DNA from 3 places in the Synechococcus sp. PCC 7336 genome. Region 2 is predicted to be linked to each of the others. Evidence: predicted binding sites of a transcription regulator. Region 2 holds the regulator's gene; each other region holds the start of a gene.
The links. Region 2 encodes NtcA, which controls nitrogen genes in cyanobacteria. Its sites were predicted from a motif close to GTANCNNNNGNTAC; they were not measured.
Positions count from the first base shown of each region.

Region 1: fmdA (formamidase) is a predicted target of NtcA. The motif match lies at 1,830-1,843, and genes of this name have one in related genera.
Region 3: SYN7336_RS17260 (DUF3155 domain-containing protein) is a predicted target of NtcA. The motif match lies at 2,580-2,593, and genes of this name have one in related genera.

Region 1 is NZ_CM001776.1:2,849,914-2,854,108, forward strand. Features, by position in the region: gene SYN7336_RS28945 (zinc ribbon domain-containing protein) at 61-342, opposite strand; gene fmdA (formamidase) at 386-1,582, opposite strand; gene urtA (urea ABC transporter substrate-binding protein) at 2,739-4,025, shown strand.
Region 2 is NZ_CM001776.1:3,992,494-3,996,688, reverse strand. Features, by position in the region: gene rsmI (16S rRNA (cytidine(1402)-2'-O)-methyltransferase) at 1-731, opposite strand, end outside; gene ntcA (global nitrogen regulator NtcA) at 1,113-1,799, shown strand; gene SYN7336_RS31205 (hypothetical protein) at 1,866-2,072, opposite strand; gene gap (type I glyceraldehyde-3-phosphate dehydrogenase) at 2,208-3,227, shown strand; gene atpD (F0F1 ATP synthase subunit beta) at 3,539-4,195, shown strand, end outside.
Region 3 is NZ_CM001776.1:3,632,486-3,636,680, forward strand. Features, by position in the region: gene SYN7336_RS28210 (glycine betaine ABC transporter substrate-binding protein) at 1-481, shown strand, start outside; gene menA (2-carboxy-1,4-naphthoquinone phytyltransferase) at 483-1,346, opposite strand; gene SYN7336_RS26460 (RNA-binding S4 domain-containing protein) at 1,451-1,693, opposite strand; gene psb28 (photosystem II reaction center protein Psb28) at 1,727-2,149, opposite strand; gene SYN7336_RS17260 (DUF3155 domain-containing protein) at 2,215-2,520, opposite strand; gene SYN7336_RS17265 (Ycf34 family protein) at 2,879-3,121, shown strand; gene SYN7336_RS17270 (hypothetical protein) at 3,203-3,511, opposite strand; gene SYN7336_RS17275 (glutathione peroxidase) at 3,696-4,175, shown strand.

The DNA.
Region 1 (4,195 bases), 1.1 Mb from region 2:
TGCCGCAACCAGCAAGACACTAAAGACTTTGCACTTGTGGTTTGGATTGTCGCCCTAGAGCTAGCAGCGATCGAGCATCCAGGGCCTGCCACTCGTTTTACTCTGAGCTTTGGGCTGCGAGGGTTCGCGATCGGGCGATCGCTCCACTAAACGAGGCTCGGCTGAATGGCTTCTGCGAATACCTGACAATCCAGTAGACAGCAGGGTGGGCGCAGAAAAGATGCGTTTGGCGGGTGCGCCGCAAGAGGAACACAACAGGGGTTGGCTGCGCTCGGCGAGCGCCCTCCAAGCATCAAACGATCCGCAGGAGTCGCATCGATATTCGTATAGTGGCAAGGACATGACCTCCAGATAGGGCTAGTAGGGCGATCGGGAGGCGATCGCCTCAAACTGGCAAAATATCGCGATCGAAAATTGCCGTGGGTAGAGCTAAAGTACAGCAAGCATTCGGGATATCGACGATACCGCTAATTCTGCCTTCTACCGGCGCGCAGCTCAGTAATAGGTAGGCTTGTTCTCCCGTGAAGCCGAATTTCTTCAAATACTCGATCGCATTCAAGCAGGCTCGACGATAGGAGACGTGAGCGTCGAGATAATATTGTTGTCCGGTAAACTCATCGACAGAGATCCCTTCAAAAATCAAATATTCGGAATAATGGGGCTCGACCGGACCGGGCTTGAAGATGGGGTTGACCATGGCGTATTTTTCCATGCCGCCCTTGATAATATCGACGTGGAGATCGATGAAGCCCGACATTTCGATCGCGCCGCAGAAGGAGATTTCGCCATCCCCTTGCGAGAAGTGAATATCTCCCATGGAGAGCTTGGCCCCATCCACATAGACGGGGAAGTAAATCCGCGATCCGCGCGACAGGTTCTTGATATCGCAGTTGCCGCCGTGCTCGCGGGGGGGCACCGTGCGAGCCGCTTCAGCCGCCACTTTGTCAAACTCAGCCCCTGCCAGCGAGCCCAGCACAGCGTTGGTGGGATTGGGTAGAGCTGCCATCGGCGGGATTTGAGGTTTCCAAGGCGGCCCCGCAGGATTGCCAGCGTCGACTAAGGTTTTCTCGCGTTTATTCCACGTCGCGAGTAACTCGTGAGAAGGAGCGCAGCCGATTAATCCGGGGTGGGTAATTCCGGCAAACCGAACGCCTGGGATGTGTCGAGAACTGGTGTAGATCCCCTGCAAATCCCAAATGGCTTTGGCAGCATCGGGGAAGTGGTCGGTCAGAAAGCCGCCGCCATTTTCCCGCGCGAAAATGCCGGTAAAACCCCACTCGTCCCCCTGTAGGGCACCGATATCGAGTAGGTCAACCACCAGAATGTCGCCGGGTTCGGCCCCGTTGACATAGATGGGGCCACTCAACACGTGGACCACCGTCAAATCCACATCGCGCACGTCATCGGGGCTATCGCTATCGGCAATCTGGCCATCGGTCCAGTCTTTGCATTCGATCCGAAAGACATCTCCGGGATTGACCGAAGCCACAGCGGGAATATCGGGGTGCCAGCGATTGTGACCGGGCATCTCCTGCTCTGACATCGGTTTGGTCAGATCGACTTTAAATAGCGTTTCAGGCATCAGTGACTCCCTGTAAAACAAAAGGCATTTGACTGCAGTGAAATTGCACTCGTCAGAGTTGGAAATCGTAAAAGGATGGCGCGATCGCCACCTCAAATAAATCTCGGGACGCCGAGAGACTCAATCTACAAAATTGACTTAGAGCTTAGGTGAATATCTGGAAAGAGGTAAATATCTGGAAAGTGCTGAGCTTCAAACTGAATCCCAACATAGTTCGTGAGTATGAGCGGCACCATCGCGCAAAAAAGTATTCGCTAATACAATTTCGAGAATTGCAAGCCTGAATCGATATAGCTTTGCCCCTCGCCTCAGACTGTCAAAGAGCTGTTTGGTCCGGTATGGACAGCCAAGCAAATCTAAGCAGAACAATGCGATCGCAGACAATCTCGAGAGCAGAATAAAATAGTGCCTAATATGCTAATCTCGCACATAAATATCTTGAATTCGTAACACTTAGAAGCCTCAATCCCGATCCTTTTGCTTTGAACCTTGACAAGACTGCATCCTATTTTCGATATAAATCTCAATAATCTCAATCCCCAACCGTAGTTGTCCTTGCCCTATGGGCAATTGAGAGGCAAACAGAACATCGAGGGACTCAACCAGACATAGCATAAGAATAACGAGTCTCGATATTTGAATAAAATCCTATACACTTGTTGTGGGCTCATACTCAGCCATTGTTAACAATCCATCAATCAACTCGGGCCTGCTGGAGTCTTGCGCAGTTTTTGTATCCTTGAATACAATTGACGTCTGACATTCATTCTACTTTCTCGTAGAAGGTGTCAAATTGCGAACTTGATATGACCGTATAAATTTTCTCTGTATTTGCAGGAAAACTTGGCTGCCATTTTATGCGGCTGTTGATTGGCCAGGCGATCTGTCGAATGAGTTGCGTTTGCATCTAGCAGGAGCGTCGTCTGATTCGCAGAAATCTTCTGTGGATTGAGGCTTTGGTTTGCAATACTGCCGATCGAATCCTCTCTGCGTAGGAGAAAAGACTCAGTAGGAGAAAAGACTAAGCTGACAAGTGTTTCTGTTTCAAGAACACTCGTTTTTGAAGCGGACTGATTCTGCATTATCGCGGACTGATACGGAACAAAGGTTCTCTGGCTGCGGTCAGTACGTTTACCTGAGATTAGGAGAGGGAAAGGTGTCCATTAAATTTAATCGCCGTCAATTTTTAAAAGCTGGTGCAGCGGTGACGGCTGGAGCTGCTGCAGGGGCGATCGGTCCCCAAATTTTGATTCGGAAGTCTCTCCCCGCCTATGCGCAGGGAGAGACTGTGAAGATCGGAATTCTTCATTCCCTGAGCGGCACTATGGCCATCAGCGAAGTCTCCATTAAAGACGTTTGTGTCATGGCAGCAGAAGAAATCAACGCTGCTGGAGGCGTTCTGGGCAAGCAGATTGAGTACATCATCGAAGACGGCGCTTCAGATTGGCCCACATTTGCCGAGAAAGCTCAAAAGCTGATCGAGGTTGACAACGTGGCCACCGTGTTTGGTTGCTGGACCTCTGCCAGCCGCAAAGCCGTGCTGCCGGTATTCGAGCGTCTCAATCACTTGCTCTGGTACCCGGTGCAGTACGAAGGCAACGAATGCTCTAAGAACATTCTCTATACCCCTGCCGTTCCCAATCAGCAGACGAAGCCCGCACTGCGCTACATGGTGGAAAAACTGGGGGTGAAGAGGGTTTATCTGGAAGCCTCTGACTACGTTTATCCCCGTACTGCCAACCAGATTGCCAAAGCCCAGATCGCAGAGTTGCAGGCAGAAGGTTTTGACATCGAGCTAGCGGGTGAAAACTATCAGCCCTTAGGACATCAAGACTACGCTACGGCTGTAACCAAGATTGTGGCTTCGGGCGCAGATGGCGTGCTGAACACCATTAACGGCGACAGCAACGTGGGCTTCTTCAAGCAGTACACAGCTCAAGGGCTCACCGCCGAGATCTGTCCGGTGATGTCCTCCAGCCTGTCCGAGGACGACGTGCGCGGTATCGGCGCTGAGAACGTGGTGGGTCAGTACGCGGTCTGGAACTATTTCCAAACTCAAGACAGACCTCAGAACAAGGAATTTGTGGCAGCCTTTCAGGCCAAGTACGGTCAGGATCGCGTTACGGGCGATCCGATTGAGAAGGGATATGTCGGTGTCAATATGTGGAAGCTGGCCTGCGAAAAGGCAGGTACTTTCGATATCGAAGCAGTGCTCAAAGCTGTGGTGGGCGTATCCTTTGACGCCCCTGGCGGCACCCACACCATGCAACCCAACCACCACACCACTAAGCCCGTGCTGGTGGGTCGTCACAGAGCAGACGGTCAGTTCGACATTCTGGAAGATCTGGGCTATGTCGACCCCAGAACCTGGGATCCCCTCATCGCGGGCAGCAAATACTGCGATTGGGTTGAGAACCCCGAGGTCGGGACGGTAGAAGCTTAACCGCTGCCTATTGCAGGCGATCGCCTTTCCACAGCTAAGGGTACCGCATCTCAGCACCCTTAGCGCCTTCTATTTGACTCGGCTACTATTCAGCTAAATGTCTTGACTGCGCGAATTCGACGATGCCGAACTGCCCTCACCCCCAGCCCCTCTCCCAATGTTGGGAGAGG
Region 2 (4,195 bases):
CGCAATTGCTCGCGCAAAGCAGATTCCGACGTATCCGCAGGCTTAGGCTGCGCGCCTGCCAAAACTAAGGTGAACTCACCCCGAGGCGATCGCTCGGCGAACTGTTCCAGCGCAGACGCCACCGTTCCCCGCCAAAATTCCTCGTAACGTTTCGTTAATTCGCGGGCCACCACAATGGGGCGATCGGGCTCCACATAGGCCAGTAAATCCTTCAGCGTGCGGGTCAAGCGGTGCGGGGCTTCATACAACACTATCGTGCGCCTCTCCTCCGCAAGCTCTTGCAGAATCGCGTCCCGCTGCTTGCGCGCAGTGGGGAGAAACCCTTCAAATGCAAATCGCTGTGCGGGCAAACCCGAGGCCACTAACGCCACAATCAGAGCGGTGGGACCGGGCACGGGCACGATCGCGATGCCAGCGGCAATACAGGCTTGCACCAACTCCACCCCCGGATCGGAGATACCGGGCATGCCAGCATCTGTCACCAGGGCGATCGCCTCTCCCGCCTGTAGCTTCGCGACTAATTCTGGCGTGCGGCGGGCAATGTTGTGGCGGTGGTAGCTCAGCAATGGGGTGGAAATGCCAAAGTATTTGAGCAAGCTACCGGAATGACGGGTATCTTCTGCTGCAATCGAGTCCACCTCGCGCAAAATATGTAAGGCGCGATCCGATACATCGCCGCGATTGCCAATCGGCGTTCCCACCAAATAGAGCGTGCCGGGTTCGACGGTCATTACAGACATCAACGATGAAACTCGCAAGGGTGTAGACAATTATGGACTCTATCCCGAGCAGCAATTCTGACCCAAATGGGCTTGCCGAGTCCAGGCAATTGGTGGCGATCGAGCTGTTATCGGTTTATCTTTGAGAAAAATGTGCACTAGGATACAAAACCTGACGGCGGATAGCCTCTAGTGTATGTAAAAAATTAAGGCTCCATCATGCAGATTGGCCAGCTTAACCTGCCGAATTGAGCGCGTTAGAGTTTTAACTGGATTGACAGCCAATTAAATAGAATGCGACAGATCTCTATCCAAAGCCAATATCGAGCACCAATCGGTCTACAGAATCAATTCGTCATTGAGAGTTAATACACCTGACTGAGGATAGAGATTATGATCCCATTGGATTCGGTAGCAGCCCCTGAAAGACCCCTATCCTCTGTTTTTAAGGAAATGGCAGGCACTCAGTATCCGCCAATGGTGGACACTTACGAGCGCGGCAAGACCATTTTCTTTCCGGGCGATCCGGCAGAACGAGTCTATTTTCTCCAGAAAGGGGCAGTTAAGCTCTCGCGGGTGTACGAATCGGGGGAAGAGATTACGGTAGCACTATTGCGGGAAAATAGTATTTTTGGGGTGCTTTCCCTGCTGACGGGACAACATTCCGATCGCTTTTACCATTCAGTGGCATTCACGACGGTCGAGTTACAGTCGCTGCCGATCGAGCAGGTACAAAAGGCGCTAGAAGATAATGCCGAATTGGCGATGTTACTGCTAAAAGGCTTGTCTTCTCGGATTTTGGAAACGGAGATGATGATCGAGACCTTAGCCCATCGAGATATGGGCTCTCGCTTGGTCAGTTTCTTGCTCATTCTCTGCCGCGACTTTGGCCTCCCCAGCAGCGATGGCGTCACCATCGACTTGCGTTTATCCCACCAAGAAATTGCCGAGGCGATCGGCTCGACGCGAGTCACCATTACGCGGTTATTGGGCGATTTGCGCAAACACAACTATATTTCTATTCACAAGAAAAAAATTACCGTTCGCGATCCGATTCAACTGGGCAAGCGATTTACCTAGAGGCTCGCAAAGGGGGCTCTAACGGCGATGCCTGCTTTGTATAAGTCGCCACTCAGTATATCCTCTCTACGTCCCATCTCTCCCTTGGAGATCGATCGCCAGCACGGACCCCACCAAACGCTTGCTCGGAGCGCGATCGCAATAGAATAGAATGATCCTCGTTGTTCGACTGACGTCCGGCGTTGCTCGACTGACGTCCGGCGTTGCTCGACTGACGTCCGGCAGGAATGAAAGGCGTCGGCGATCGTCACTCGGGTATAGACTCAGTAACATGGAGCTAAATCATAGATTCTGAGATCCAACATCAGAATCAGCTCGAATCTAAATTGAATCTATAGATGTCGTGACGATTGCGATATGATGTGCTAGTCAGCAACACCTGTTCGTAAAAACGCAAGGAAAGGGTCAGTGATTAAGGTAGCCATTAACGGATTTGGCCGCATCGGTCGTAACTTCTTACGATGCTGGTTGACGAGAGCAAACTCCGGCCTCGATATCGTTGCCATTAACGATACGGGGGATGCTAATACCAGCGCTCACCTGCTCAAATACGACTCTATCCTCGGTCCTCTCGAGGGCGTGAATGTCGAAGCCCGAGATGGCAAGCTACTCCTCGATGACAAAGCCATCACAGTGGTTTCCGATCGCAACCCCAACAACCTGCCCTGGAAAGCAATGGGCATCGATCTGGTAATCGAAGCCACTGGCGTCTTCCGCAACTACAAAGGCGCTGCCCGCCACGTCGAAGCCGGTGCCAAGAAAGTCATGATTACTGCTCCTGCCAAGGGGTCTGACGTTCCCACCTACGTTTATGGGGTCAACCAAAACGATTACGATCCCGTGGGAGACATTGTGGTGAGCAACGCGAGCTGCACCACCAACTGCCTTGCCCCCATCCTTAAGGTCATTCTGGAGAAATTCGGCGTGGTGCGGGGCATTATGACCACCACCCACAGCTACACGGGCGACCAGCGTCTGCTGGATAACACCCACCGCGATCTGCGCCGCGCCCGTGCCGCTGCCTTGAGCATTGTGCCCACCACCACTGGGGCAGCAACCGCTGTTGCACTCGTGCTGCCCGAGCTTAAGGGGAAGCTGGGGGGCTTGGCAGTCCGCGTTCCGACCCCCAATGTTTCCTTGGTCGATCTGGTCGTTCAAACCGAACAGAAGGTCATTGCCGAAGAAGTGAACGGTGCCCTCAAAGAAGCCTCTGAGAATGGTTTGGCCGGTATTTTGGGTTATTCGGAAGTTCCCTTGGTTTCGATCGACTACCGTCGGGCCCATTGCTCCTCTGTGGTGGACTCTCTCCTAACCACGGTTCTCGATGGCGATTTGGTCAAGCTGATGGCTTGGTACGACAACGAGTGGGGCTACTCCCAGCGCGTTGTAGACTTAGCCGAGCACATGTCCGCCAAGTGGCAAGGGTAATTTTTCAGCCTCTCTCTGACTGGGCGATCGCGGTTTACCGAGGTCACGGCCAAGTGATAGCCTAGTCAGCGGAAAATGGTGAGCAAAAGTGCTTAGCGTCGCACATCGAGTGACGGTGTCGCGATCGCAACCTCAAGCCGACTCAATTCAAGCCAACCCCTTCATTCAATTCTAGATTTCCTTCAATTCTAGATTTCCTTCAATTCTAGATTTCCTTCAATTCTAGATTTCCTTCAATTCTAGATTTCCTTCAATTCTAGATTTCATTCGACGATAGATACAGACATCGCTGCCAGGAGCTTATTGCGAGCATGGTCACAACAACTGCAACCAACATCGGCTACGTCACTCAGGTGATTGGCCCCGTTATCGATGCCGAATATCCCAACGGCAAACTACCCGAAATTTATAACGCCCTCAAAGTCGAAGCCACCAATGAAAGCGGCATTGAGGTAAAAGTCACGTTTGAAGTTCAGCAACTGCTGGGGGACAACCGCTGCCGAGCGGTGGCCATGTCTTCTACGGACGGTCTGGTACGCGGCATGGAAGTCATCGATACGGGCGCTCCCATCTCCGTGCCGGTGGGCCCCCCCACCTTGGGTCGCATCTTTAACGTCTTGGGCGAACCCGTAGACGAGGTGGGTCCGGTTGAGAATCAGGAAGCCATGCCCATCCACCGCGAGGCTCCCAAGTTCACCGAACTGTCCACCAAGCCAGAAATCTTCGAGACTGGCATTAAGGTTGTGGACCTGCTGGCTCCCTACAAGAAAGGCGGCAAAACGGGTTTGTTTGGCGGTGCTGGCGTCGGCAAAACGGTTTTGATCATGGAGTTGATCAATAACATTGCCCAGCAGCACTCGGGCCTGTCGGTGTTCTCTGGGGTGGGCGAGCGCACCCGCGAAGGCAACGACCTTTACAACGAAATGAAAGAGTCTGGCGTACTGGATAAAGTGGCACTGGTGTACGGT
Region 3 (4,195 bases), 360 kb from region 2:
AGAGCTGGGGGTGAAAAGCCTCAGCGATCTGACACTGGCCTCGCCAAAGTTGGTTTTCAGTGGAGATCCGGAATTTTTAAACCGACACGACTGTTATCTCGGTTTGCTCAACACCTACAAGTTGCGCTTCAAAGCGACTGAAGTCTGCGATATCAACGATCGCTACGGCATGTTGGAGTCCGGCGAGGCGGATGTGTTTGTGGGCTACGAAACCGATCCGCAGCTTGCCAATTCGCGCGAGCTGATTGTGCTTGAGGATAGAGACCCTTTCTTCCCCAGTTACCATGCAGTCCCGATCGCGCGCAGCGAAGCACTCCAGCAAATTGCAGGACTAGAGGACGCACTTCGCGGTCTCGAAGCAATCATCGCAACGCGCGATCTTATCAATGTGGTGTTCGAACTCCACACCCGTGGCTCCGATCCGGCAGTAGCCCGAGACATGGCCAGACGCTATCTCGATCGCTCTCGTCGCCAAAACTAATTTAAGGAACTGCCAGCCAATAGCCCAAGCCCAGCAGCAAACTAGTCCAAAAATGAAAGGCTACAGCGATAAATTTGGCCTCGCTGATCTGGCGGGGAAAGCTGTGATAGCGCAGCATCAGCCGACTGAGGCGCACGGCGGGGGGCAGACTTGCGATCGCCAACAGCGTCCATAGCGGCATCCAGCCCAGAGCGACAAATACGAACAGACTGCCAAAAAAGACCGAGATAATCGCTGCTACGACCCGCGCCCCTGCAGCAGTTCCCATGCGCGCGACCGGCGATCGCTTGCCGGCAGCTAAGTCATCTTCCACCTGATGGAAGTGGGAGCAAAACAGAATCAGGCTGGTGCTGAGGCCGAGCAGGCAGGCGGCAGGCAGACTCGTCCAAGACCAAGTTTGGGTTTGACTGTAATAGACCGCCGCGATCGCCATCGGGCCAAAGGTGAGCCAGCAAATGGGTTCCCCCAATCCCAGATAGCCCAATCGAAAGGGAGGACCTTGGTAGGTATATCCCAGCGCACAGCAGGCTGCGACAATGCCCAATACTGTCCCATCCCGCTGCCACCAGGCGATCGCTACGATTCCCAAGATGCCTGCTGCCAGCAGCAGATTGGCGATCGCCAATACCCCCTTGGCATTTCCCGTCAGATTCACCACCGAATGGGCTTTGTTTTTATCGATGCCAGTTTGGGAATCAAACACGTCATTGCTGAGATTGAGCCAGGCCAAAATGGCGATCGCCGCCGCTAAAAAGATGGCAAAAATGCCCCAATTAATGGCTAAAACCTGAGTTCGAGCGATCGCCGTACCCAGCCAAATCGGCATCATCGCCACGCTGTACATTGGCGGTTTAATCGCGGCCATCCACAGCTTGCGGCGGCGGAGAGAGGAAGGGGTGACAGTCACGGACAATTCGCTCGGGATACCTGGCTCCCTATTGTCCCATTAGCGATCGCCCGTCTATCCACTCAATCGGACGATTCTGGCTCTAAATCCGCTGCGATCGGGGTGCCGGCGGGAGGAATCGTCCAAGTGCGATGCTCGAACGCGATCCGATCGCCAGGAGCGAGTTTCTTGCGGCGGCGGGTTTCTTCGACGCCATTGAGCTGCACGAAACCCTGCTGAATCGCAAACTTCGCCTGACCGCCCGTTGCCACTGCCCCGACCAGCTTGAGAAATTGACCTAATTCCAATCGAGGGGTGGGTTCCACGGCCAATCCACTCTCAATCATAATGATTTGTTGCTATTCGCCCAGACCCATCTCGTTGGCCTCGGCAAAGCGTTCCATAAAGCGCAGGAACCGCTCCCATTCATCATCGCCAGTCATGGAGTAAATGGCTTCAAGCGCTTTAAATTTGCCATCGGTAAACTTCACCCGTACATCCCGCGTCACCATCTTCCCTTCCTCGTCCGACAGGGTCATACCGGGCACCTCGAAGTCTTGGGTACTGGGATCGGCAAATGTGAATATGGCCGAAGCGCGATCGCCAGCTTTGGAGCGCATGACGCGGACATTGCTGGGGACTTCACTGATGCCGGGGGTTAACTCGATTCGCGCCATTTGGAATAACGATTTGTAAAGATTAGCTTTCCTATCATAAGCCACGGACCCTACCGCCCGCTGTTTTGTCGGCAGGCGATCGCCCAAGCTGCGAGGAGACAGCACCGCATGCCAAAAAGAGCTAGCCAGTCGCTTGGGGACCAGCTAGCCTCGATTGCCACAGTCATGGGCTAGCGGGGAACTGCCACTGGCTCGTCAGAGATCAGAGACCGCAAACTGGGAAACAGGAAATGGTTCTCTTCGACATACTGTGCGCCAAACAAGCCTTTTTCAGCCCAGAAAAAGCGATCGACAGTATGCTCGTTACGGCGCACCAGCAGCAATGCCGGTGGCGTAATCTGGTTCTCTTGAATGTGGTTGCGGGCAGCGGTCACGGGTTTTAGATCGCCACTGTCAATACTGAACTGAGGAATGAGTTCGAGAATCTTGCGCCCTTCCTGTCTGCGGCGACTCTTACGCTTCCGTCTTCTAGCCAAAGAAAGCCTCCCGAATTAATGTAACGAATCTTCAAGGTTAAATCGCCCATCACTGTTTTGTGACGTTCGATACATAAACCGCCAGAAGTATAGCGAGTTTAACAAAAAATTGCAATCACTAATTACCACTTCGTGATGTAACTCATTCTTCCCTTAATATTTTTTTTGCTTCTGAGGCCCTAAAAACCGCGAATCAAAGCACCTGAAGGAGGAACAGAGTCTCTCTCTATCTTAAGTTTTGTTGCTGGAATCGGCAAGGTTCGGGCTGCTTTGGGTGCCGCCGCCAGAAACTTGATTACGATAGAGCCACGCGACTCGCGGTCTGCTTGCCTCTCGATTGTCTTTCTGTATCGATCTCATGTGTATTTGCATTCACTGTCACTATGTCGATCGCTGCGAAACTTACCACGCGGTCGAAATGCAACACGAGCAACCCCATCTCACCGATACCCCAAACTTTCTGCCGGAGCAGCCAGAAATTAATGTCAATATCCGCAATGGTGGGAAGGAAATGGAATGGGATGTGGTGGGTTGTGCCAGTTTTGTGGAAGAGCGGGATAAATGGGCCCGCCTGAGGCCGGGAGAGCTAGTACCGACCTAGCATGAATGTTCCGAAACTTTAGCCAAACTAGCGTTTGGGAGATTGGGATGCGGGCTGCAGCAACAGGTATAGATTGGGGGCTTATGCCTCGTTAGTCTCTGAGGTCTGCTCGGGGTCCGTTGCAACTTCGGATGCTTTTCTCTCAAGCTCGTCTTCTTCGGGCTCGGATGACGCACTGGCAGCAGCTCTGGCTGCCCGTTCGGCTTCTTTGCGGGCAGCTTCTCGGGCCTCTGCTTCCTGACGGGCTTTGAGTTCTAGCTCGTATGCTTCCCTCTCTACTTCGTACTGCTTTCGCTTTTTAGCCTCGTCAAACAGTAGCCACACCACTGTCAGCAGCGACACTGCTGCGGTACCGACGACCGAAAGCCAGAATGTATTCAACCCAAACACGATTGCACCATTGAACTTGCAGCTTGTGACGCTGTCAGCACTGTTAGCTTACCGGTTCCCGAGCTCAATTTGGAGATGCCCCACTCCCCTCAGCACGATCCTTGCAAGAGCGGCAGGGAAGGTTGGTACGGAATTGTGTTAAAAATTGTAAAGAACAGATTGAGGCCATTGCTAGGGGAATGCCATGAGTATCTATGACTTCACCGCCAACGCCATCGACGGTACTGAGCAGTCACTGAGCGACTTTCGCGATCGCCTCCTGCTGATTGTCAATGTAGCTAGCAAATGCGGGTTTACCCCTCAATATTCAGGTTTGGAATCCCTCTACGAGCAGTACAAAGACAAGGGCTTAGTCATTCTCGGGTTCCCCTGCAATCAGTTTGGGGCGCAGGAACCCGGCAGCGAGGCAGAGATTCAGCAGTTCTGCTCCACCACTTACGGTGTCTCCTTTCCCCTGTTTGCCAAGGTTGACGTGAATGGCGAGAACGCCCACCCGCTTTACCAGTTCCTCAAGTCCGAGCAGAAGGGCCTGCTGGGAACTGAGGCGATCAAGTGGAACTTCACGAAGTTTCTGGTGGATAAAAATGGTACCGTTTTGAAACGCTACGGTTCAATCGATACCCCCGCGAGTATCGAGGCCGATATTGCTAAATTGCTCGACTAAAAGGGCATAGCCTCCCACTT